3 regions of the Paraburkholderia sp. D15 genome follow, and region 3 is predicted to be linked to each of the others. Evidence: riboswitches for the same ligand, from Rfam matches in the RefSeq annotation. Region 3 holds a riboswitch; each other region holds the start of a gene.
The links. Region 3 has a riboswitch for cobalamin ahead of LFL96_RS25290 (CbtB domain-containing protein). Riboswitches for the same ligand answer to the same signal wherever they lie in the genome.
Positions count from the first base shown of each region.

Region 1: another riboswitch for cobalamin. It lies ahead of LFL96_RS20270 (cobalamin biosynthesis protein); the one in region 3 lies ahead of LFL96_RS25290 (CbtB domain-containing protein).
Region 2: another riboswitch for cobalamin. It lies ahead of LFL96_RS33680 (oxidoreductase); the one in region 3 lies ahead of LFL96_RS25290 (CbtB domain-containing protein).

Region 1 is NZ_CP110396.1:156,642-163,751, forward strand. Features, by position in the region: gene cobW (cobalamin biosynthesis protein CobW) at 1-897, opposite strand, end outside; cobalamin riboswitch at 1,093-1,371, opposite strand; cobalamin riboswitch at 1,439-1,734, shown strand; gene LFL96_RS20270 (cobalamin biosynthesis protein) at 1,950-2,408, shown strand; gene cobO (cob(I)yrinic acid a,c-diamide adenosyltransferase) at 2,405-3,007, shown strand; gene LFL96_RS20280 (cobyrinate a,c-diamide synthase) at 3,128-4,435, shown strand; gene bluB (5,6-dimethylbenzimidazole synthase) at 4,419-5,081, shown strand; gene LFL96_RS20290 (DUF4136 domain-containing protein) at 5,104-5,721, opposite strand; gene LFL96_RS20295 (CHASE2 and HATPase_c domain-containing protein) at 5,795-7,110, opposite strand, start outside.
Region 2 is NZ_CP110396.1:3,121,097-3,128,206, reverse strand. Features, by position in the region: gene cbiE (precorrin-6y C5,15-methyltransferase (decarboxylating) subunit CbiE) at 1-790, opposite strand, end outside; cobalamin riboswitch at 858-1,037, shown strand; gene LFL96_RS33680 (oxidoreductase) at 1,242-2,849, shown strand; gene LFL96_RS33675 (precorrin-8X methylmutase) at 2,842-3,468, shown strand; gene LFL96_RS33670 (precorrin-2 C(20)-methyltransferase) at 3,465-4,199, shown strand; gene cobJ (precorrin-3B C(17)-methyltransferase) at 4,187-5,974, shown strand; gene LFL96_RS33660 (AAA family ATPase) at 5,981-7,110, opposite strand, start outside.
Region 3 is NZ_CP110396.1:1,223,940-1,231,049, reverse strand. Features, by position in the region: gene LFL96_RS25305 (P-loop NTPase fold protein) at 1-2,410, opposite strand, end outside; gene LFL96_RS25300 (hypothetical protein) at 2,819-3,064, shown strand; gene LFL96_RS25295 (histidine phosphatase family protein) at 3,096-3,704, opposite strand; cobalamin riboswitch at 3,779-3,917, shown strand; gene LFL96_RS25290 (CbtB domain-containing protein) at 3,959-4,180, shown strand; gene LFL96_RS25285 (CbtA family protein) at 4,192-4,923, shown strand; gene LFL96_RS25280 (response regulator) at 5,049-5,420, opposite strand; gene LFL96_RS25275 (FUSC family protein) at 5,698-7,110, opposite strand, start outside.

The sequences.
Region 1 (7,110 bases), 1.1 Mb from region 3:
GATCGTGCTGGTTTCGACCAGCGTCTGCAACGCCGCGATCGCCGCTTCGCGCGAATGCACGTCCGCCTGCACGACCACCGAATCGAATTCGTCGTGATGGTGATCGGCGTCGTCGACGGAACCGTGATGGTCGTGGCGCAAATGAATCGTGTCTTCCGATGCCGCTTCGAGACCGAACAGCGTATGCAGATCGAGCTGCCCCATCTGCGCGCGCACGATTTTGACCTGCGGCGGAATCTCGTCGCGGATCAATGCCTCGACCGCGCTCTGCCCCGCGGCGTCGAGCAGATCGGTCTTGTTCAGAATCACCAGATCGGCCGCCGACAACTGGTCTTCGAACAATTCGTGCAGCGGCGACTCGTGGTCGAGATTCGGATCGGCCTGGCGCTGCGCATCGACGGCGACGGGGTTGTCGGCGAACTGGCCGCTCGCCGCGGCCGGGCCGTCCACCACGGTGATCACCGCGTCGACGGTAAAGCTGCTCTTGATCTGCGGCCAGTTGAACGCCTGCACGAGCGGCTTGGGCAGCGCGAGACCGGACGTTTCGATCAGCACGTGATCGATCTCGTCGCGGCGCTCGACGAGCTTTTCCATCACCGGAAAGAACTCTTCCTGCACGGTGCAGCACAGGCAGCCGTTCGCCAGTTCATACAGTTGGCCTTCGGTTTCCACGCCGTTTTCGTCGCAGCCGATCCCGCAACCCTTGAGGATCTCGCCATCGATCCCGAGTTCGCCGAACTCGTTGACGATCACCGCGATGCGTTTGCCGTCCGCATGCTGAAGAATGTGCCGCAGCAACGTGGTCTTGCCGCTGCCGAGAAAGCCCGTGACGATGGTGACGGGGATCTTGCGCATTGAATGCGCCTGGCGGGTTTGCTTGTCCATCGTGAGGTCCATCCGTGGGAGTTGCACGGGCACGCCGGCGCGCCTGATCGCGATCTGAACGGAAGCGTGGCAGGCGCGAACAACACGCGCTGCGTCCCACGACGACAAACCGGATAGATCACGAAGCACGGGGACGAACGGCGGCGTTGCCGCGACAACGGGAAACAGAAAGCGGGAGATCATGGACGCGCGCCGCATCCCCGCGGCGTTGGTCCTGCGTGTTCTGGCCGGTATCCGGGCTGGCGAAAGCGCCGCTTCCCCTTCCCGGGCGAGGAATTTCTCGCCCAGTGGTGATATGCCGACGCGGCCTTGCGCGTGGACATCGAAGCCGGCTCCGCGGCGCCGGTGATGAACCGACGCCACATTTCGCTTACCGTTGCGGGGGCAGCACAGGTTGACCGGTCCAATGCGGACAGGCGCCCTGTTTCCCGTTTAACTGCGTGCGCGGGAGGCGCGCACGCGAGCACCAAAGTGCGTGCGAGTGTAGGCGCGCGGGCCCTCGGCGTCAAGGCGGCATCGGCCGGGAAGGCTTATCGGGCGGGGCGCCGTGTGCTATCGTATGCGCGCGTTTGGTGCCCGCACATGCGTTCGCGTGTGCAGTTAAACGGGAAACAGGCCGCGCCCTCGTGCGCTTAACCTGTGCTGTCCCCGCAACGGTAAGCGACCAGCGGCGTTTCATTCGGCGGCACCTCGACAGTTTTTTCGCGAGGGCCGCGAACCCGCGCCGCGCATGCGTTTTTCGACGCCACTGTCCGATGAAAACCTCGATGAAAATCGACGCGTCCGGACGGGAAGGCAAAGCGCGTGAGGTCGTCAGCCCGGATACCGGCCAGACGCGGAGGCGGCGGCCATCACGCCGCCGGCCGCCGGAATCCGCGAGGGACGGATGTGATGGCGTTGTAGCACGACATGACAGATTCACGCGCGCGTTTGCGTCTTCGCGTTTGCGTATTCGCGTTTCCGTCTTCGTTCGTCGCTTTCGTTGGGTCGACACCGGTCGATCGACGCAGGCGTACAGCGTGGCGAACCACCTCTGTCGTTTGTGCCGGAATTCGTCGTATCGCATGACATCCTTATCGACCGCCGGGCGCTCGCTGAACGCCGGCATTGGCTGCCGCTCGCGCAGCAGCGCCGATCAGATCGAGGCGGCGGTGCGCGCCGCGCTCGGCGCATCGCTTCGCATCGAACAGATTGCAAGCGTGGCCTCGATCGACAGCAAAGCGCACGAAGCGGGACTGCTTGAATTCTGCGCGCGTCATGCGCTGCCCCTCGTCTTTTTCAGTCGCGAGCAGATCGCCGCACTGCCGGTCTCCACCGCTTCGGCGGCGGCGCAAGCTCATCTCGGTGTCGACGGCGTATGCGAGCCGTGCGCGCTGCTGGCCGCCGGCGACGGCGCGCGCCTCGTCGCCGGCAAAACCATTCACGAAGGCGTCACCGTGGCGATCGCCACCCGCACCCGCAGCACCCGCAGCGCGATTAGCGCCACGAACGCCGCCGCCCTCCACCCACAGGACCCGTCATGAAAACCGATCCCGAATCCCATCAACGGATGACCGAGCGCCGGCGCGAAGGCCACGAAAAGAAACAGGCCAGCGCGACCGTCGAGAAAGGTCTGCTGATCGTCAACACCGGCACCGGCAAGGGCAAGACCACGGCCGCGTTCGGCATGGCCGTGCGCGTGCTCGGGCACGGCATGCGGCTCGGCGTGGTGCAGTTCATCAAGGGCGCCCTGCATACGTCGGAGCGCGATTTTCTCGGCGCGATCGCGCAGTGCGATTTCGTCACGATGGGCGACGGCTACACGTGGAACACGCAGAATCGCGACGCCGACATCGCGACCGCGCGCAAGGGCTGGGACGAAGCGCGGCGGATGATCGAAAGCGGCGACTACCAGATGGTGATCCTCGATGAGCTGAACACCGTCCTCAAATACGAGTATCTGCCGCTCGACGAAGTGCTCGGCGTGCTGAACGGGCGTGCCGACATGCTGCACGTGGTGGTGACCGGCCGCCACGCGCCGGATGCGCTGATCGAAGCCGCCGACCTCGTCACCGAAATGCGCATCGTCAAGCATCCGTATCGCGAGCAAGGCGTGAAGGCGCAACGCGGCGTGGAGTTTTAACGGATGTGCGCAAGCGGCGACAACACGGGGTCGGCGGCTTCGGCGACCTCTGCAGCGGCCCCGGCAGCTTCAGCAAGCACGCGACCGGCAGGCACCAACACGCTTGCCGCCGGCAGTTCCGTGCACGCGTGCCCCGCGCTGTTCATCAGCGCGCCCGCGTCGGGTCAGGGCAAGACCACGATCACCGCGGGCCTCGCGCGCTATCACCGTCGTCTGGGCCGGCGCGTGCGCGTGTTCAAGACCGGCCCGGACTTTCTCGACCCGATGATCCTCGCACGCGCAAGCGGCGCGCCGGTACTGTCGCTCGATCTATGGATGGTCGGCGAGGACGCGTGCCGCGCGTTGCTCGCGCAGGCGGCGGCCGAAGCGGACCTGATCCTGATCGAAGGCGTGATGGGTCTGTTCGACGGCACGCCGAGCAGCGCCGATCTCGCCGCCGCGTTCGGCGTGCCGGTGCTCGCGGTGATTTCGGCGAAGGCCATGGCGCAGACCTTCGGCGCGATCGCGTTCGGCCTCGCGCATTTCAGGCCCGAGGTACCGTTTCACGGCGTGCTCGCGAATCGGGTCGGCTCCGCGCGGCACGCGCAGATGCTTCAAGAAGCGCTGCCGGCGGATCTACGCTGGTGCGGCCACATTGCCGCGAGCGATGAAATCCAGTTGCCGGATCGCCATCTCGGCCTGCATCAGGCCGCCGAGATCGCCGATCTCGACGCACGGCTCGACCTCGCCGCCGATGCGCTCGCCCAGACCGCACTCACCGCCCTAACCGAACTGCCGCCGCCGGTCGCTTTCGCCGCGCCGGCAAGCGCGCCATTGCCCCGTCTTCTGGCCGGCAAAACCATCGCGATCGCCCGCGATGCCGCGTTCTCGTTCGTCTACCCGGCCAATCTGACGCTGCTGGCATCGCTCGGCGCGCGACTCGCGTATTTTTCGCCGCTCGCCGACGAAGCCGTGCCGCCCGCCGCCGACGCCGTCTATCTGCCCGGCGGCTACCCCGAGCTGCATGCGGCCACGCTCGCCGGCAATGCACGCAGCGCGGCCGCGTTGCGCGCGCACGTGGCGGCCGGCAAAGCGCTCGTCGCCGAATGCGGCGGCATGCTGTATCTGCTCGACAGCCTCACGGACACGCACGGCACGCGCACGCCGATGCTCGGCCTGCTCCCCGGCGATGCCACCATGCAGCCGCGCTTCACCGCGCTCGGCATGCAGCAGCTCGACGGCCCGCACGGCACGCTGACCGGCCACACGTTTCACTACTCCAGGCTCAGCACGCCGCTCGCGCCGCTTCGCCACGCCACGCGGCCAAACGCCGCGACACAGGGCGAAGCCCTATATCGCCACGGCGCCATCGTGGCAACCTACATGCATGCTTACTGGCCCTCCAACCCGGCCTTCACGGCCGCCCTGTTCCATGGCGAAGCCTTTTAACGATCCCGACCGCGACGCCGTCTACCGGGCGATTTACGAACGGCGCGACATGCGCCATTTCGTGCGCGATCCGGTCGACCCGGCCGTGCTGCAACGCCTGCTCGACGCCGCGCATCACGCGCCGAGCGTCGGCTTCATGCAGCCGTGGCGGATCGCGCGTGTCACCGATCCGGCGCTGCGCGCCGCGCTGCACGCGTGCGTGGACAACGAGCGGCTCGCCACCGCCGACGCCCTCGGCAAGCGCCGCGACGAGTTCATGAAGCTCAAGGTGGAAGGCATGCTGGACTGCGCGGAACTGCTGGTGATCGCGCTGATGGATGGACGCGAACGGCATGTATTCGGACGCCGCACGTTGCCGGAGATGGATCTCGCGTCGGTCGCGTGCGCGATCCAGAACATGTGGCTCGCCGCGCGCGCGGAAGGTCTCGGCATGGGCTGGGTGTCGCTGTTCGACGTCGACGAAGTGCGTGCGCTGCTGCATATGCCGGCCGGCGCGCGGCCGGTGGCGATTCTGTGCCTCGGCCATGTCGATCAGTTCTACAGCGAACCGATGCTCGAAACCGAACGCTGGGCGAGCCGTGTGCCGCTCGCCGAGTGCGTGTATGAAAACCGCTGGCCCGAGGCGGACCCGGGCGCTTCGTCCTGAACGCTAGCGCGAACGCGCTTCGTCAAGGTTGCAGCGGCTTCACCGAGATCACGTCCGTCGCGCCGCTGCTTGCGTCGGTGCGCAGTTTCACGCGCCAGTCGGCCGGCATCGCGAACGGCAGCTTCGCCAGCGCGCTTTTGACCAGCGCGGGCATCGCGTGCAGCGGATCGGCGTCGCGATCCGCGCTGACCGCGCTGACTTTATAGACTTCCTGGCCACTCGCACGAGCGAAGAAACGCAGCGTCAGTTCGTGCCGGTACGCGGGTCCGCCGAACAGCGAGAACGGCGCGTGGGGTGGCGACGCGCAACGGCCTGCCCCGCAATTTTTCGTGTCGACGCCGACCGCGGCCAGTCGCGTGTCGTACGCGATCGACAACAGATAGCGCGCGGATGTCGCCGAGTTACCGCCGGCGTCGGTAAAGCCCTGCTTCGCCAGTTCGTCGCGCAACAACTGCTCGAAACGCGGATGATCCGCGCTGGCATCCTGCGACGGCATGCGCGCGAGCGTGTAAGTGCGCTCGCCTTGCAGCGCCGCCGCCGCGTCCTCGGCGTGGGACGTGTGCACGTCGGCGCTCGGGCCCGCGCAACCAGTGAGGCTCAGCGCGGCCAGCGCGGTACAGATCAGGATCGCTTTCACCATCGTCTCGCTTCGATAAAGGGCATGCTCGTCGTCGTTTTCGTGTTCGGGCTCATGTTCGTTTTCATGTTCGGGCTCACGCGCGCGGCGCGGTCGGCACTTCGGATTGCGTGTCCTCCAGCGCGGGCAGATCGATCGTGAAGGCCGTGCCCTTGCCCGGCGCGCTGACCACGCCGACCTCGCCGCCGTGACGCGTGACCACCGTCTTCACGAAGGCCATCCCGAGCCCCGCGCCGCCCACTTCCGGCCGCTCGGCTTCGTGAAAGCGCCGGAACCGTTCGAAGAGTCCCGCCTGCTGTTCCATCGGAATCCCGTAGCCTTCGTCGCGGATCGTGCAGGACACGCGTCTCGCGGCACCGGATACGCCAGGCGCCGCGACGACGCTCGCCAGGCTGCACGTGATCCGCGTGTCGGGCGGGCTGTACTTCACTGCGTTGTTCAGAATATTGACGAGAGCGCGCGTCATCAACGACCGGTCGACGCAGATCCAGTGGCCGTCGTCGTCGCCTTGCTCACCCTGCTCCGCGCCCGCCTCCATCTGCAATGCGATGCGCTTGGCGTGCGCCTGCGGCCAGACTTCGTCGCTCGCATCGATCAGCAGCTCGGCCAGGTTCACCGGTTCGAGCACGTAGGCCTGCGACTCGGCACGCGCCAGTTGCACGAAGTCGTCGGCGAGCGTCAGCGCGCGTTGCGCGTAGCGTTCGATGCGCTCCAGCAAGCCGCGCGCGAGCACCGGTTCGGCGCGGGCCCGTTCGATTTCCACCAGCGCCAGGATCGACGCCTGCGGCGAACGCATGTCGTGCGACAGCAGCCGCAGCGCGTCTTCCCGCTGACGCTCGGCCGCATGCAGCGCCGACACGTCGACGAGACCCGCGATCCAGCCGGTCGTCTCGCCCTGCGCGTTGGTGCAGTTCGCGTAGCGCAGCAGGTGATCGCGTCCGCTCGCGTCGCGTACTTCGACGCCCTGCGCCATCAGCGCGGCGAACTCGCCGCGCGTCGGGTCGAGCAGCGCGGGCCATTGCGCGTGCGCGAGCAGATTGTTGTCCGCGTCGGTGGCGGCGTTGCGGTCGATCGTCTTCACCAGCGCGAGGCCGCCGAGCACCGCGTGCATCGGCTGTCCTTCCGGCGCCGGCGCGTTCAGGCGCGCGAAATGGGCCTTGGCCGCGTGGTTCGCGATCAGCACCACGCCGCGCACATCGCTCACGAGAATCGGCTCGGGCACGCTGTCGAGACTGTCCCACACGAAGCGCTTCATGTCCTGCACGCGCTGCGCGGCTTGCGCCATCAGCGCCATGTGCTGCTCCAGCACGTCGCCGCCGAACTCGCGGCCGCGCGGCGGTGTCAGCGGCGTTTGCGGCAGCAGATGCGGTTCGTCCGCGAGACGCTGCAACT
Region 2 (7,110 bases), 1.4 Mb from region 3:
CCGCGCCTACGTCCCACAGCAGTTCGCCCGGCGTCGGCGCGAGGCGCGCCAGCGTGATCGCCCGCACGTCGCGCTTGGTGAGTTGCCCGTCGTGACGGAAGGCGTCGTCGGGCAGGCCGCAGGTCAGCGGCAGACGCGGCGCGCCTTCGGTCGCGCGGCAATCGAGCGCGACGAGGTTCAGCGCGGCGGTCTCGCCGGCAGGCCACGCATCCGCGCGGCCGTCGATACGTCGCTCCCGTTCGCTACCCAGATGCTCCAGCACGATCATGCGGCTCGCGCCGAAACCGCGTGCGTTCAGCAGCGCGGCGAGCGCCGCGGGCGTGCGGCCGTCCGCGCTCAGCACGAACACGCGCGCGCCATGATGCAGATGCGCGTTGAGCGCCGCCGGCGGACGCCCCACCAGCGATACCGTCGCGACCTCCTGCAACGGCCAGCCGAGACGCGCGGCCGCGAGCGACAGCGACGACGGCGCGGGCAACACCCGCATCTCGCCGTCGGGCAATTGCCGCGCGAGCGTGGCGCCGACGCCGAACAACATCGGATCGCCGCTCGCGAGCACGCACACCGCGCCGCCACGCTCGGCCAGCAAGGGCGCGAGATCGAACGGACGCGGCCACGCGACGCGCCGCGCGCCGAGCCGCGCGGGCAGCATCGACAGATGGCGTTCGCCGCCGTACACCACCGACGCGTCGAGCAGCGCACGCCGCGCGGGCCGTCCCAAACCGGCGAAACCGTCGTCGCCGATGCCCACCACGGTCAGCCACGCGGACGGGCGACCTTCGTTGTCCATTATCTTCAAATAATCCGCTGAGCCACGCCGATCAAGGCGTCCAGCCTCGTTGTGCTGTTCGAAAAAAGGCATAATACAGGCCGCCGGTGCCCTTCGGGGCCGAAGAGGGAACACAGTGACGCTGTGGCTGCCCCCGCAACTGTATGCAGCGAGTCCGCCCGCGCTGCGCGCCACTGGTTCGACCGGGAAGGCCGCGACGGATGATGACCTGCCAGCCAGGAGACCTGCCGGCGAGACTGTTCGTGCCAGCCAACATCGGGCGGGGTGTACCGATGCCGCAGCAATGCCTCGTCACATCGGGCTTGCTCGGGCCGCCGCGCGACGCTCAACCGGTGTCCGTCCCTTGAAGCAAGCTTCGCCCCTTTCCACAACCGTCCACGCTGGTGCTGGCCGTGATGTCGCCGTTGGCAGTCCGGTGCCGGCCGCCGCGCACCCGGCCGTCGGCGACCCGATGCCGGCCGGCGCGCACGCTGCCGGCGGCGCGCGGGCTTCGGCCTGCCCGGGGCTGCTGCGCATCGTTGCCGCGAAAGACGGCGGGCTGTGCCGGATCAAACTGCCTGGCGGCGCATTGAGCGCCGCGCAAGCCCACGCCATTGCCGATGCCTGCACGCGTTACGCCGCCGGTGCGATCGAGGTGACCAATCGCGCGAATCTGCAGGTGCGGGGCGTGCGCGCGGGTCAGGAACAAGCGTTGATCGATGCGTTGGTGAAGGCGGGATTGGGGCCCATGCGGCCGCTGCGGGACGCGACGGATTCGTGCGATGCGGGCACGGCAGCGGCCAGCGTCGACGCGGCCAGCGCCATCGCTGCCGACGACATTCGTAACGTGATGATCAGCCCCGTCGCCGGACGCGATCCCTCGGCGTTGTTCGATACGACGCCGCTGTGCGCCGACCTGCTGACCTTGCTGCAGAACGAACCGCGCTTCGCCGCGCTGTCGCCGAAATTCGCGCTGCTGCTGGATGGCGGCGAACGCCTGGCGCGAATCGATCATCCGCATGATGTGTGGCTCGCGGCGATACCGGCAGACGATGGCGTGCGGTTCGTGTTCGGGCTGGCCGGTTGTCCGCCGGAGGCGGTGGGTTCGGACGCACAGGACCCGACAGTGCAAAGCGCAGTTTCAGCGTTGGCGACAGCATCGCCCTCGGCGCTGCCCACCACGCCCACCGCCTCACACATCCCGCACATCCCACACATCCCACACATCCCGCGTCACACGAACCGAAACGAGCGCAGCATCGCCCTGGCCGCCGTCTCCCCCGGCCAGGTCCCCACGTTGATTCGCGCGTTGCTGCACACGTTCCTCGACCTCGCCGCAAGCGACGCCACCCGCATGCGCGACCTGCTCGCCACGCACTCCGTCGACGCGATCCTGCATCACGCGCAACGCCACGCCGATTTCCCGCTCACGCGCGACATCGCCTTGACCCACTGGCGACGCAGCGTCCCCGCCGACGCCATGCTCCGGCTCGGCGCCCACCCGCAACGCCCGCCCGGCATCTGGCACGCAGGGGGCCAGCCGCCGCTCGGCCGCCTGAGCGCCGACGCGCTGCGCGGCCTCGCCGAACTCGCGCAACGTCACAACCACGGCACCTTACGCATGACGCCATGGCAAAGCGTGTTGCTGCCCGACATCTCGACCGATGCCGTGCCCGCGGTGCTCGACGGTCTGAACGCGCTCGGCCTTGCAACCCGCATCGCGGACCCGATCGCGCGCCTGATCGCCTGCGCGGGTTCGAGCGGCTGCGCGAAAAGCCTCGCCGACACCAAGGCGGACGCACTGCAACTCGCGTCGCATGTGCCCGCGCACGTCGAATTGCATCTCAGCGGCTGCCCGCGTTCCTGCGCGGCCGCGCATTGCGCGCCCTACACGCTGCTGGCCAGCGCACCCAGTGTCTACGACCTGTACCGGCGCGATGGCCAACAAGGCTTCGGCCAATGCATCGCCCAACGGCTGACGCCAGCCGAAGCCGCCGGCGCGCTGGCCAGCATCGACCATGACCGCCCTCACCCCACACCGCCCCGCGCGCCTCAACCGACCGACACCACACATGCTTGACTACATTCGCGACGGCCAGGAAATCTATCGCCAATCCTTCGCGACGATCCGCGCGGAGGCCGACCTCTCGCGCATCCCCGCCGATCTCGACAAACTCGCGGTGCGCGTGATCCACGCGTGCGGCATGGTCGATATCGTCGACGCGCTGCGCTTCTCGCCGGGCGCGGGCGCGGCGGGCCGCCATGCGCTCGCGCACGGCGCGCCGATCCTGTGCGACGCCGGCATGGTCGCGCAAGGCATCACGCGCGCGCGGCTGCCCGCGAACAACGAGGTGATCTGCACGCTTACGCATCCGGACGTGCCGTCGCTCGCGCGCGAACTCGGCAATACGCGCTCGGCCACCGCGCTCGAATTGTGGCGTCCGCATCTGGAAGGCAGCGTCGTCGTGATCGGCAATGCGCCGACCGCGCTGTTCCATCTGCTCGACATGCTCGATGACGGCGCACCCAAACCGGCGCTGATTCTCGGCTTCCCGGTCGGCTTCGTCGGCGCGGCGGAGTCGAAAGCCATGCTCGCCGACGATAGCCGCGGCGTGCCCTACGTGATCGTCGAAGGCCGGCGCGGCGGCAGCGCGATGGCGGCCGCCGCGGTCAACGCACTCGCCACGGAGGTCGAATGACGACGCCGCGAGGACGTCTGTTCGGCCTCGGCGTCGGCCCCGGCGACCCCGAACTCATCACGCTCAAGGCGCTGCGTCTGCTGAAGGCCGCGCCGGTGGTCGCGTATTTCGTCGCCAAGGGCAAGAAAGGCAACGCCTTCAGCATCATCGAAGGGCATCTGCACGACACGCAGCAGCATCTGCCGCTCGTCTATCCGGTCACGACCGAGGCGCTCGAACCGCCGCTCTCGTATGAGGCGATCATCGCCGACTTCTACGACGGCGCGGCGCAGGTGGTGGCGGGGCATCTCGACGCGGGCCGCGACGTCGCGGTGATCTGCGAGGGCGATCCGTTCTTCTACGGCTCGTACATGTATCTGCACGACCGTCTCGCGCCGCTTTACGAGAGCGATGTGGTGCCCGGCGTGTGCTCGATGCTCGGCGGCGCGGCCGTGCTCGGCGCGCCGCTGGTGTATCGCAATCAAAGTCTTTCGGTGCTGTCCGGCGTGTTGCCCGAAGCCGATTTGCGCCGCCGTCTCGCGGATGCCGACGCCGCCGTCGTGATGAAGCTCGGCCGCAATTTCGACAAGGTGCGGCGCGTGCTCGTCGAGCTTGGTCTGGCGGATCGCGCGCTGTATGTCGAACGCGCGACGATGGGCAATCAGCGCATCGTCCCGCTCGCCGACGTCGATCCGATGGCGTCGCCGTATTTTTCGTTGCTGGTCGTGCCGGGGGAAAAATGGCACGGATGAACACGCCGCCCGCCATCGTGATTCTCGGCGCGGGCGCGCTGGACAGCGCGCGGCGCATTCAGGCGCGGTATCCCGGCAGCCTCGTGCATGCGCTGCAAGGGCGTGTGCAAGCCGATGTCGCCTACGCCGAACTCGGCGCGCAATTGCGCGATCTGTACGCGAGCGGCACGCCGATCGTCGCGCTGTGCGCGGCGGGCATCGTGATCCGCTGCGTCGCGCCGCTGCTGACGAACAAGGGCGTCGAACCGCCGGTGCTGGCCGTCGCCGAGGACGGCAGCGCGGTCGTACCGCTGCTCGGCGGACTCGCCGGCGTCAACGTGATGGCGCGCGAGATCGCCGCCGCGTTCGACGTGCCGCCCGCGATCACCACGAGCGGCGAATTGCGCTTCGGCACCTGCGTGCTGAATCCGCCGGACGGCTACGTACTCGCGGATCTCGGCCAGGGCAAGCGCTTCGTGTCGGATCTGCTGGCGGGTGAGCGCACGCGTATCGAAGGCGAAGCGCCGTGGCTCGACGACGCGCAGTTGCCGCGCTCGGATTCGGCACGGCTCGCGATTCGTGTGACGCCCCGCGCGTGGGATGGACGTGCCGACGAGCTGGTGATTCATCCGCGTAGTGTGGTGGCGGCGGTGGTGGGTGTGGGTGCAACGGGTACTGAGGGTACTAAGGATGCTGCCGGGTCCGCCGCCGAGGCGATCGTGGCGACCGTACGCGCCGCGTTGAACGCCCACGGCCTCGCGGCGTTGTCGCTTGCCGCGCTGCTCGCCCCAGCCGGCCGCATGACGGACTCCGCGCTCGCCGAAGCCGCCGCGACGCTGAACGCGCCGCTACGCTTCGCGCGTCCCCGTCCCGAGGACGGCGAGCCGCCCAGCAGCCTGCTGCATGCCGCGCTGCGCATCCCGTACCAAACGCTGCACGACGATGCGCAAGCCGGCATTGCCCTGGCGCTGTCCGCGCTGGCCGTCGACGCGAACACGATCGGCATCGCGCGCGGCCGTCTGACGGTGATCGGCCTCGGCCCCGGCCGCGCCGATCTGATGGTGCCGGCTGCGCGCCGTGCGCTCGCCGAAGCGACCGACGTTCTCGGCTACGACACCTACGTGAAGATGGCCGGTCCATTCCGCGCCGGCCAGCGCGTGCATGGCACCGACAATCGCGAGGAACTGCAACGCGCGCGTCACGCGTTCGAGCTGGCGAGCGCGGGCGGCTCGGTGGTGATGGTGTCGTCGGGCGACCCCGGCGTGTTCGCGATGGCCGCGGCCGTCCTCGAAGCGCTCGAAGCCGCCGGCGACGCTGACGACGCCTGGTCCGCCGTCGAGCTGAACATCGTGCCGGGCGTATCGGCCGCGCTCGCGACCGCCGCGCAGGCGGGCGCGCCGCTGGGTCACGACTTCTGCATGCTGTCGCTGTCGGACAATCTGAAGCCGTGGAGCGTGATCGAGACACGTCTGCGCCATGCCGCCGAGGCGGATCTGGTGATGGCGTTCTACAACCCGATCTCGCGCGCGCGTCCGTGGCAACTGGACAAGGCGCTCGACATCGTGCGCGGCTACCGCAGCGCCGCGACCGAAGTGGTGCTGGGGCGCGATATCGGCAGACCGGGCGGCACGCTGCGCACGCTGACGCTCGGCGAACTGCGCTCGGACGACGTGGATATGCGCACGATGGTGATCGTCGGTTCGTCGACCACGCGACGATTTTCGACGGGCGCGGCGGGCGGCGATTGGGTCTATACGCCGAGGTGGTATGCCGCCCCGGACGTATCGCGTCGCTAGCTCACGCTAAGCGGCCAGCGCCGCCGCCTTCAGATCGTCGATCGACCGCTGCCGCACGCCGAGGTCGTCCCACAACTCCGGGTGACACGTGAACACCAGAATCTGATGCCGTGTCGCCGCATCGAGCAATGCGCGCTTGATCGCGTCGCGACGCGCGGCGTCGGTGTGCACGGCCGCGTCGTCGAGCATCAGCAGCGTGGGGCGGCCCGAGGCCTTCAGCAGGTCCGCGTACGCGAGCCGCGTCAGGATGCCGAGTTGTTCGCGCGTGCCGAAGCTCAGTGCGTCGAGCGTATCCGCGCGGCCGTAACGGTCGAGCGTGGCGGGACTCAGATCGTCGCCGAGCGCGATCGTCGATTGTGGAAAAATCCGCCGCAGGTAGTGCCCAAGGCGTTCGGTCAACGGCGCGCGCAGTTGCGCGACCGCTGCGTCGCGTTCGTCGACCAGCACCTCGTCGAGCAGACTCAGCGCGCCGGCCCGCAAACTCAATTCGTCCTTGCGACGGCTCGCCTGTTCGACGCGCGCCTCGATCACCGCAAGCCGTTCACCGAGCCCCGACGCGCCGACGGTTTCCAACTGACTGCGCAATTGCGCGATCCGCACCTGACGCTCGTGCTGCTCGCGACGCGCCAGTTCCGCCGACGTGCGATACCGCGTCGCCTCGGCGGCCGGATCGTCGAGACGCGCATCCTGCAACTCGCGTTCGCGAGCCGCCTGCTGCGTCTTCAACGCATCGACCTGCACGCGTTGTTCGACGATCCGGGTCTGCCATTTCGCGCGGTCCGCGCGGAACGTCTCGTCGTTCAGTTGCGCTTCCTTGCGCTGCAACTGCGCGGCCAGCGATTCGACATTCGCCACGCCGGTGGTCTTTTTTTCCGCCGCCGCGCCCAGCACCTTGCGCGCGGCGTCCAGCGCGTCGCGGGCGATCTCGGCGTCGCGGCGCGCGTCGTCGAGCGGCAGCGCGCCTGATACGTCCGGCAGACTCTTCAACCGTTCATTCGACGCCTGCCACCGGGCGTCCACCGAGGCCAACGCGGCGCGCAACGTATCGATACCTTGCGGCGCGTGCGCGCTCAACATCGTCGCGTAACTCTTCTGCTGCGCGACCAGCGCCTTCCATTGTTCGAGCCTCGCCTCGC
Region 3 (7,110 bases):
CGGACTCCTTTCCGCCGAGAAAGGCCGTTATCTCAGTCTTCAGCATGCCGTCGGTCGCGAATACTATAAAATAAATTAGCACGGCCGACTTCCAATCGCTTGTTGGAGTCGACGTGCCGAACACTCTGAACAACTCACCACTATCGACTAGCCTACGCAGGTATGGCTTTAAGCGCAAACGGTCGAGACTAAACAATGCCGCGAGGGATGGTATTAAATAGTCGTCGCTTCCCCAGGAAGAAATCTTATAGGCGTGGACTTGTTTCTTAACGATGCCTTCAGCGATAGCGTCGAAGAAGTGTTCCTCTCCTGTTTCCATAGCTTGCTTAAGGAGTGCGACCGCAGCAGTTTCCATCTTTTCGGATTCGAATCGAGTCCTAAGCCAAGTCAGTTTCGCGTCTTCGCCACCTCTACACGTACAGCAAGTCAAAATCCAAGAACGCTCAGTGTGCCTGGTCTCTTGGCAGAGTCGAGCCCACAGTTCGGCACCAACCGGCAACGCAATCTGCTCCGCCCCTTCCGCTGTTATTGCTGAGTGCACCTCCGATATTGAAAGTACGCCACCAAGCGAAGAGGTCCATGCTTCCCACGCCACAGCAATTTGCTTAGTTAATGGGTCTGGTTGGTCATCCGCAGTTGCAACGATGTTTCTGAGCATCTCGACAATCAGCATAGCCGTCTGTTCGCGAGACGACGAGATGTCCAGTAGGGCTTGTAGACCAGACACAAGATTTTCATTGAGCAACCGCAAGCTTTTTGAAGCAGCCATGGTCGACAAGGCCACCTGACGAAAATGAAGCATCGTTCCCGCCGTCAGCGGTTTGTGCTTGAGCTGCGTACCGTCTTCCGCTATTGCCAAGGGGCAAATCGCCCTTACAGCTTGCAGCAAGCGTTCCTGTTGCCCCTGGAGAGCACTTAGGTCCTGCCGAATATATCGGTCGAGAACGAATTGGAAAGCAGGGCTTTCCTGAAACAGCCGACTTAACGCTTCGCTGTCTCCATTGTCCAGAGCGGCTTCAAGCCTTGGACGAACAGAAATGTAGGAAGCCTCCTCTTTCGTTGATGCATGATGGTGCAGCATGGCGAACGTATCGGCTAGAGACTCTTCGCGAAGAATTCGAGTTACCTCCGTCGGCGGAACACAACTGTCCGCGAGGAGCTTTTCCTTCGAGAGAAGGTACGCCGCCAGACTGGATAGGGATACTTTGTCGGACCACTCAATCTTTAACAAGACAAGTTCGTTGACAAACGACACGATTGCTCGGGGAGTCAGACTAGCCGAGAGCGGTAGCTCTTCATAGAGCCGCAAAATTTCATCGTAATCACCAAGCAAGTCTTCCCCGAATGCCTGCACCAGCTTTCCGTTAAAGTAGTTTTTCCACGAATGAAGCATCGGTGGCGGCAAGGAAAATCGTAGCTGGAAAACCTTTTCGAGGAACGATGACGGAGCAGGGTCTTTCGCTGATACAGCCGAGGCAGGCGTGGATGACTGAAGCACTCGCCCTTCGTCCGCCACTGGTATGAGCACCCATAATCGACGGAGCCACTCATGTGATTTGAACTGGGGATTGTCGAGGAACGAACGGAGAAGTGCCCACACTGCTTTCGTATCGGCTTGGTCAATGCGGTCGAGATTGTCTATGACTATGACGAGGCGACGGTTGTCTTGCTCAAGGATGACCTGCATCAGTTCACCGAACGCATCTTGGAACTCGATGGAAGTCGGCTCCGGGTCGTCCCGAACTTCGACAGCTTCCTCATCCGAATTGCGTCGGATGATAAAGCCCATGGCTTCGTTGGAAAGCAGATGAAACAATGCGAAAGCTACGAAGCCTGTCAGCGCAGTCGAGGCCAGAAGTGGTGCAACTCCGAGCGGTTCGATTAGACGTTTTTCGAGCTCCGCCAACATCGGTGCAGCAATGCCTAGCGCCGCAAGCGCCGACAAAATTACCTTGGCGGAGTTGGAGAAGAATGGGGTTGTCTTCCGAGACGTTGTTTTGAGCCGTCGACTCAGTTGATCTAGCCTTTTCGTCCAGAGAGACTCACTCGCCGTGCCATCGGAATTTTCTAACCATTTTCGTTCAGTGAGTTTTTGTACAAGCGCTGATAGAAATGCACGACGAAGCGGATCGCCGACGTGCACCCACGCGTCGTACTGGAAAACTGCGACGTCAGGCGATTGCAATACCTCTTTGCCAGGCTTTTTGGGGGCAGAATGCTCCAACTGCTCGGCGACGATCTTCACGACGGTCGATTTTCCGGCTCCCCACGTGCCGTCGAGCCTAATTGTTTGCCCGCCAGGGGATGTCAGGACGAGCTTCGATATCGTCGTTGCAATCCTTGCGTGTGCTCCGCCCAAGTCATCGACGTTCGATGGCTCATCCAGAAGAAGGGTCGGTGTTCGAGTCATCACACTCTCTCAGATAAAATATGTTTGGGCACCGGGTCTGTTATTGATGCCGGACACTTTAATCTATCGTTGCAAGTTGTTTAGCCATACTGATCCAAATAGCGTCGCGGATGCCAAATATGGCGACGAAAGATAGTAACGCAGGAACAGGTTCGTTTTCCAATTTTTATGCCCGACCAGAATGGTCAATCAAAGCGCGCGGTGTTGTATGCGCAACTGTTTGCAACCAACGGAGATTCGGACCCGGGATTTGTAAAGTGCGCGACGACCAACCGATGCCGCAAGGTATATCAAAAGTGCATCGACTACTGCACGGAAACGGAGCTTCCGACACGAGGTGGAACTGGAATCCCCTTTTTTAGATGCAAAAACAAATGCATCGCGGACAACGGATGTTAAAGGAACGTCATGATCAAAAATCCTGAGATTGCATCAGATCTGAGCAACCGGTTTCTCGGCGTCAGTGGAGCAATTAACGACGCGATTATTCTGGTGCAAGAAAGCTGCCCTGCCGACGAATTCAAAGCGTTTCGTCGGGCAATGGGTCAACTACTCGACCAGGTGTATGTTCTGGCTCTCGAACCGCTCTACGAAGCGCACCCCGACATCGCACCACCTGAACTGGAATTCAAGCCTCGCGGGAAAGGGCGATAGCGGGGACGAGGGGGGGGCCAACGCGTCGCCGCTAGCCGACTGCCGGCCACCACGTCCAGCCTCGCCGCGAGCAGCGCAATTCGATGATCGACAGCGGCGCGATCTCGATGCGCGGGAACACCTGCGCAGCAGCACCGAGCGCCACGACGATCGCCGCCCGCATGACCGGCGCGTGAGTGACCGCGACGATAGTACGAAGCTTGTTCTTATCGTCGAGCGTCCGTTGGCTTGCCGGATCGCTGAGCGAATCGAGCCACGCGCCCACGCGCTTGACGAGTTGGCTGAACGACTCACCGCCATGAGGCTTGGCGTCGGGATCATGCATCCATGCCCCGAGTTCTTGCGGCGCTTCGGTCAGCAGATCGGCGAGACGCCGACCCTGCCACGCACCGTAATTCACATCGGCCAGATTGGCATCGACGATTGCCGCGAGCTTCAGCGCCTGCGCCGTTGCACGTGCGCAGAGCGCCGGGCTGACCAACGCGCTGGCATCACCCGGAATCGAAAGATGCGCACGTGTGGCATCGATTTCGGCAATGCTGCGCTGATCGAGCGAGTCGAACGACACATCGCCGGGGAAACGGCCCGCGCGCATCGCGGCGGTCGACGCGTGACTGATCAATAAAAGCCGAATGTCCATTCCGTTGAATCCCTCGAAGCTACATCGATGCCCAGCGCCCAGCGCCCAGCGCCCATGCGGCGCACGCACTTACCGGTTATCGAACGCGAAAGTTTAGCGCGTAGAATAGCGGCGTTGCGAAGCACGGAAGCCGGTGAGAACCCGGCGCGGTCGCGCCACTGTAATTGGCTTCTTCTGCCAACAGCCAGACCCGAGCTTTGCGCACTCCCTTTGCTATCGACTATCGGGGCGCGTTACCCCAGGAGATGTCATTCATGACCCAAGCTGTATTCGATTCCGCCAATGCGCCCGTTGCGCAACCCACGCCGATTCCGTTGCGCGAATTGCTGCCGTGGATCGTGTTCGGCGGCCTGCTGCTGTTGCTCGCCATTTACTTCGTGGGTGCGGAAGAGGGCGCCACGTCGCTCGTGCCCGGCATGTACGTCCATGAGTTCGTGCACGACGGCCGCCATCTGCTCGGCTTTCCCTGCCACTAACGGAGTCGAACATGGTCGGTAAATTGTTGGTACGCGGGATGCTCGCAGGCATCGCCGCGGGATTGCTCACGTTCGGTTTCGCCCGCGTGGTCGGCGAACCGCAGGTCGATCAGGCGATCTCCTTCGAGGAGAAAGCCGATGCCGCTAAAGGCGAAGCGCCCGAACCGGAAATCGTGAGCCGCGAGACCCAGGCCGGTTTGGGTCTGCTCACCGGCGTGGTGACGTACGGCGCGGCAGTGGGCGGGCTGTTCTCGCTGGTGTTCGCGTATGCGTATGGCCGGGTCGGCGCGGCGAGTGCGCGGGCTCTGTCCGCCTGGCTCGCGCTCGCGGCGTTCATCGCACTGGTGATCGTGCCGAACATCAAGTATCCGGCGAATCCGCCATCGGTCGGTGACCCCGAAACGATCGGCATGCGCACCGGGTTGTTCTTTCTGATGATCGCGATTTCCGTCGCGGCGATGGTGTTCTCGCTGAAAGTGCGTCGACGTCTGGCCGTGCAGCTCGGCGCATGGAATGGATCGATCGTGGCAGGCGTGCTGTTCGTCGCGATTATCGCGGCCGTGCAGCTGTCGATGCCGGTGATCAACGAAGTGCCCGCGGCCTTCCCCGCCGTGCTGCTGTGGAAATTCCGCGTAGCGGCGATCGGCATGCAGGTCATTATGTGGACCACGATCGGACTGTTGTTCGGCGCGCTGGTCGAGCGCAGCGCTTTCGTGCGGCCGGTCCGGCGCGCGGCGATCTAGGCAGGTGGCATACCGCGCGCACCGCTTGATAAGGTAATTGGATCAAGCGGTTGCCGCGGTTGTGGGAAGGTTATCCACAGGCTTGCGAACAAAAACTGGGGATAACTGAAGCGACGACGTGACGTCTATCGCGACCGGTGCCCGACCTTGTCCATCAGCAGTCGGCGCATGGTCGTGAGAAGCTCGGCACCTTCCACGGGCTTGCGCAGAAACGCGTCGTAACTCACGAACGCCGGCGGGCTCGGCTCTCCCGAGACCAGAACGAATGCGACGTCGGCGAGTCCCGGCGCGGTGCGTAACTGGTGACACAACTCGCTGCCCGACATGATGGGCATGCGCCAGTCTGCAACCACGATGTCGACGGGAGAGCCGGCAAAGCTTGCCAGCGCGTCTCGCCCATTCGTCGCGCTCCGGACGTCGTACCCATCTGCCTCGCATACCGCGCGCCATGCCGCGAGCGCTTCGACGTCATCATCCACCAATAAGACGCTTGTCATACCAACCCCGTTCCGCAACCAGATCTCGCATTTCTTACGCGACACCGACTTCAAAATACACGCGCCGCCGGGCTACCTGCAATTGGACAGCCCGAGAACAGGTTTCGTTGCCATTCAGTTCGACCGGATCAGCAGCCAGGCGGAAACCGCGTATGCGTGTCACATACGCCGATTGCAAAACCTGTTCCCGATGAATGTTGGCGTAGGTGCCGGAGCAAGGCGTGGGTCGGGAAATGCGCGGGTTAGGAATGTGACGTCGTTCCGGGCTCAGACTATTTCACGCACTCCGGCCACGGAGCGCCCAGTTGAACACGCGCCGCGTCGTCGCAGCGGGGCGTGTCAAGCGATCGAACAATTGGGCGACGGCGCCGTCGAGTTGAGCCCATGCCGGACCTGATGTCGCGTCTTTGCCGGCATCGAGCGCGGCGGCACTATGCGTGGAGCGATTCTCGCGTTGTCGTTCACTTTCAGCGCGCGAAGCACGCGCAATGCTGCCTTGATATCGCGCGATCAACGTATCCAGCCGCACGACGATCGATTCTCTGTGCGCAGCGGCCGAAGCGAAATCTGCGCGATCGAGCATCGTTCCTTCCGGCATCGAGCGCGTATTTTCATCACGCGCCGCGTCGCTCAATACCCGTGCCCAATGCAGGCAGCACAGCAGCGAACCGGTCGCCAGTTCGACATCGGGATTCCACACGACCACACGTTGCGTCTGCAACGGCTTCAACGCGATGCGCAGATCGTGCCAGCTACGATCGAGCTTGCGCATCGCCGAGGCCGCTTCGTTCGACGTGAACGTATTCGAATCCTTAGCCAGCACCACCTCGCGCAGCGCGCCAAGCACGGCGCCCAGTTTCGCTTCGACGTGGCGCGTCGCCGCCAGCGGCATCATCAACATCGCGACGGCGAACGATACGAGGCAGCCCACCAGCACTTCCTCGATCCGCAACTCGGCCAGCGGTCCCATCGCAAAACCCAACTCGCCGTACACAAGCCCGACCAGCACGGTGATGAAGAACACGCCCGGCGCGTATGCGCTCAGAATGAAATACGCCCAGCCGAATACGCACAACACCATCGCGGCGACCAGCCACATCGGCGACCCATGCAAGGGCGCGACCAGCAGCACGCTGACGAGCGCGCCGGCCAGCGTCCCCGCCAGCCGCTGCGCGCCGCGATACACGGTGTCGGCGCGCGAGCGTGTGCCGAGGAACACGACGAAGGTGGTGATGACCGCCCAGAACCAGCGCTCGGGTGAAAGCGAGTGGCCGATCAGCATCGCGAGAAACGCGGCGGTCGTGGCACGCGTCGCGGGAAGCCAGCAGAGTTTGGCGCGCAGATCGGCGAAACGCGCGGCCATGGGTGCGATGCCGTTGGGGCGTGCATCGGGCGGCGCGGCGGGTTGAATCGCAGGGCGATGCGCGATCTCCTTGAGCCGCGCGATCGCGTGGCGCAATGCTTGCGCGTGGGGGGCGTTCGTCGTGCTCTTCGTATTCGTCGCGTTCGTTGCATCTGCAACAACCGAGCCCGTGTCGGGTTCCGAAGCAAACGCATGCTGCCCGGCGGCCACCTCCACCTCGACGATTCGTTCGCGCACCGTCTCCGCATTCGACGGATTCAGCAACGCGAGCTGTTCTTCCAGCGACAGCGCCGCTTCGTTCAACGACGACAGGTTCGCGAGATCCGG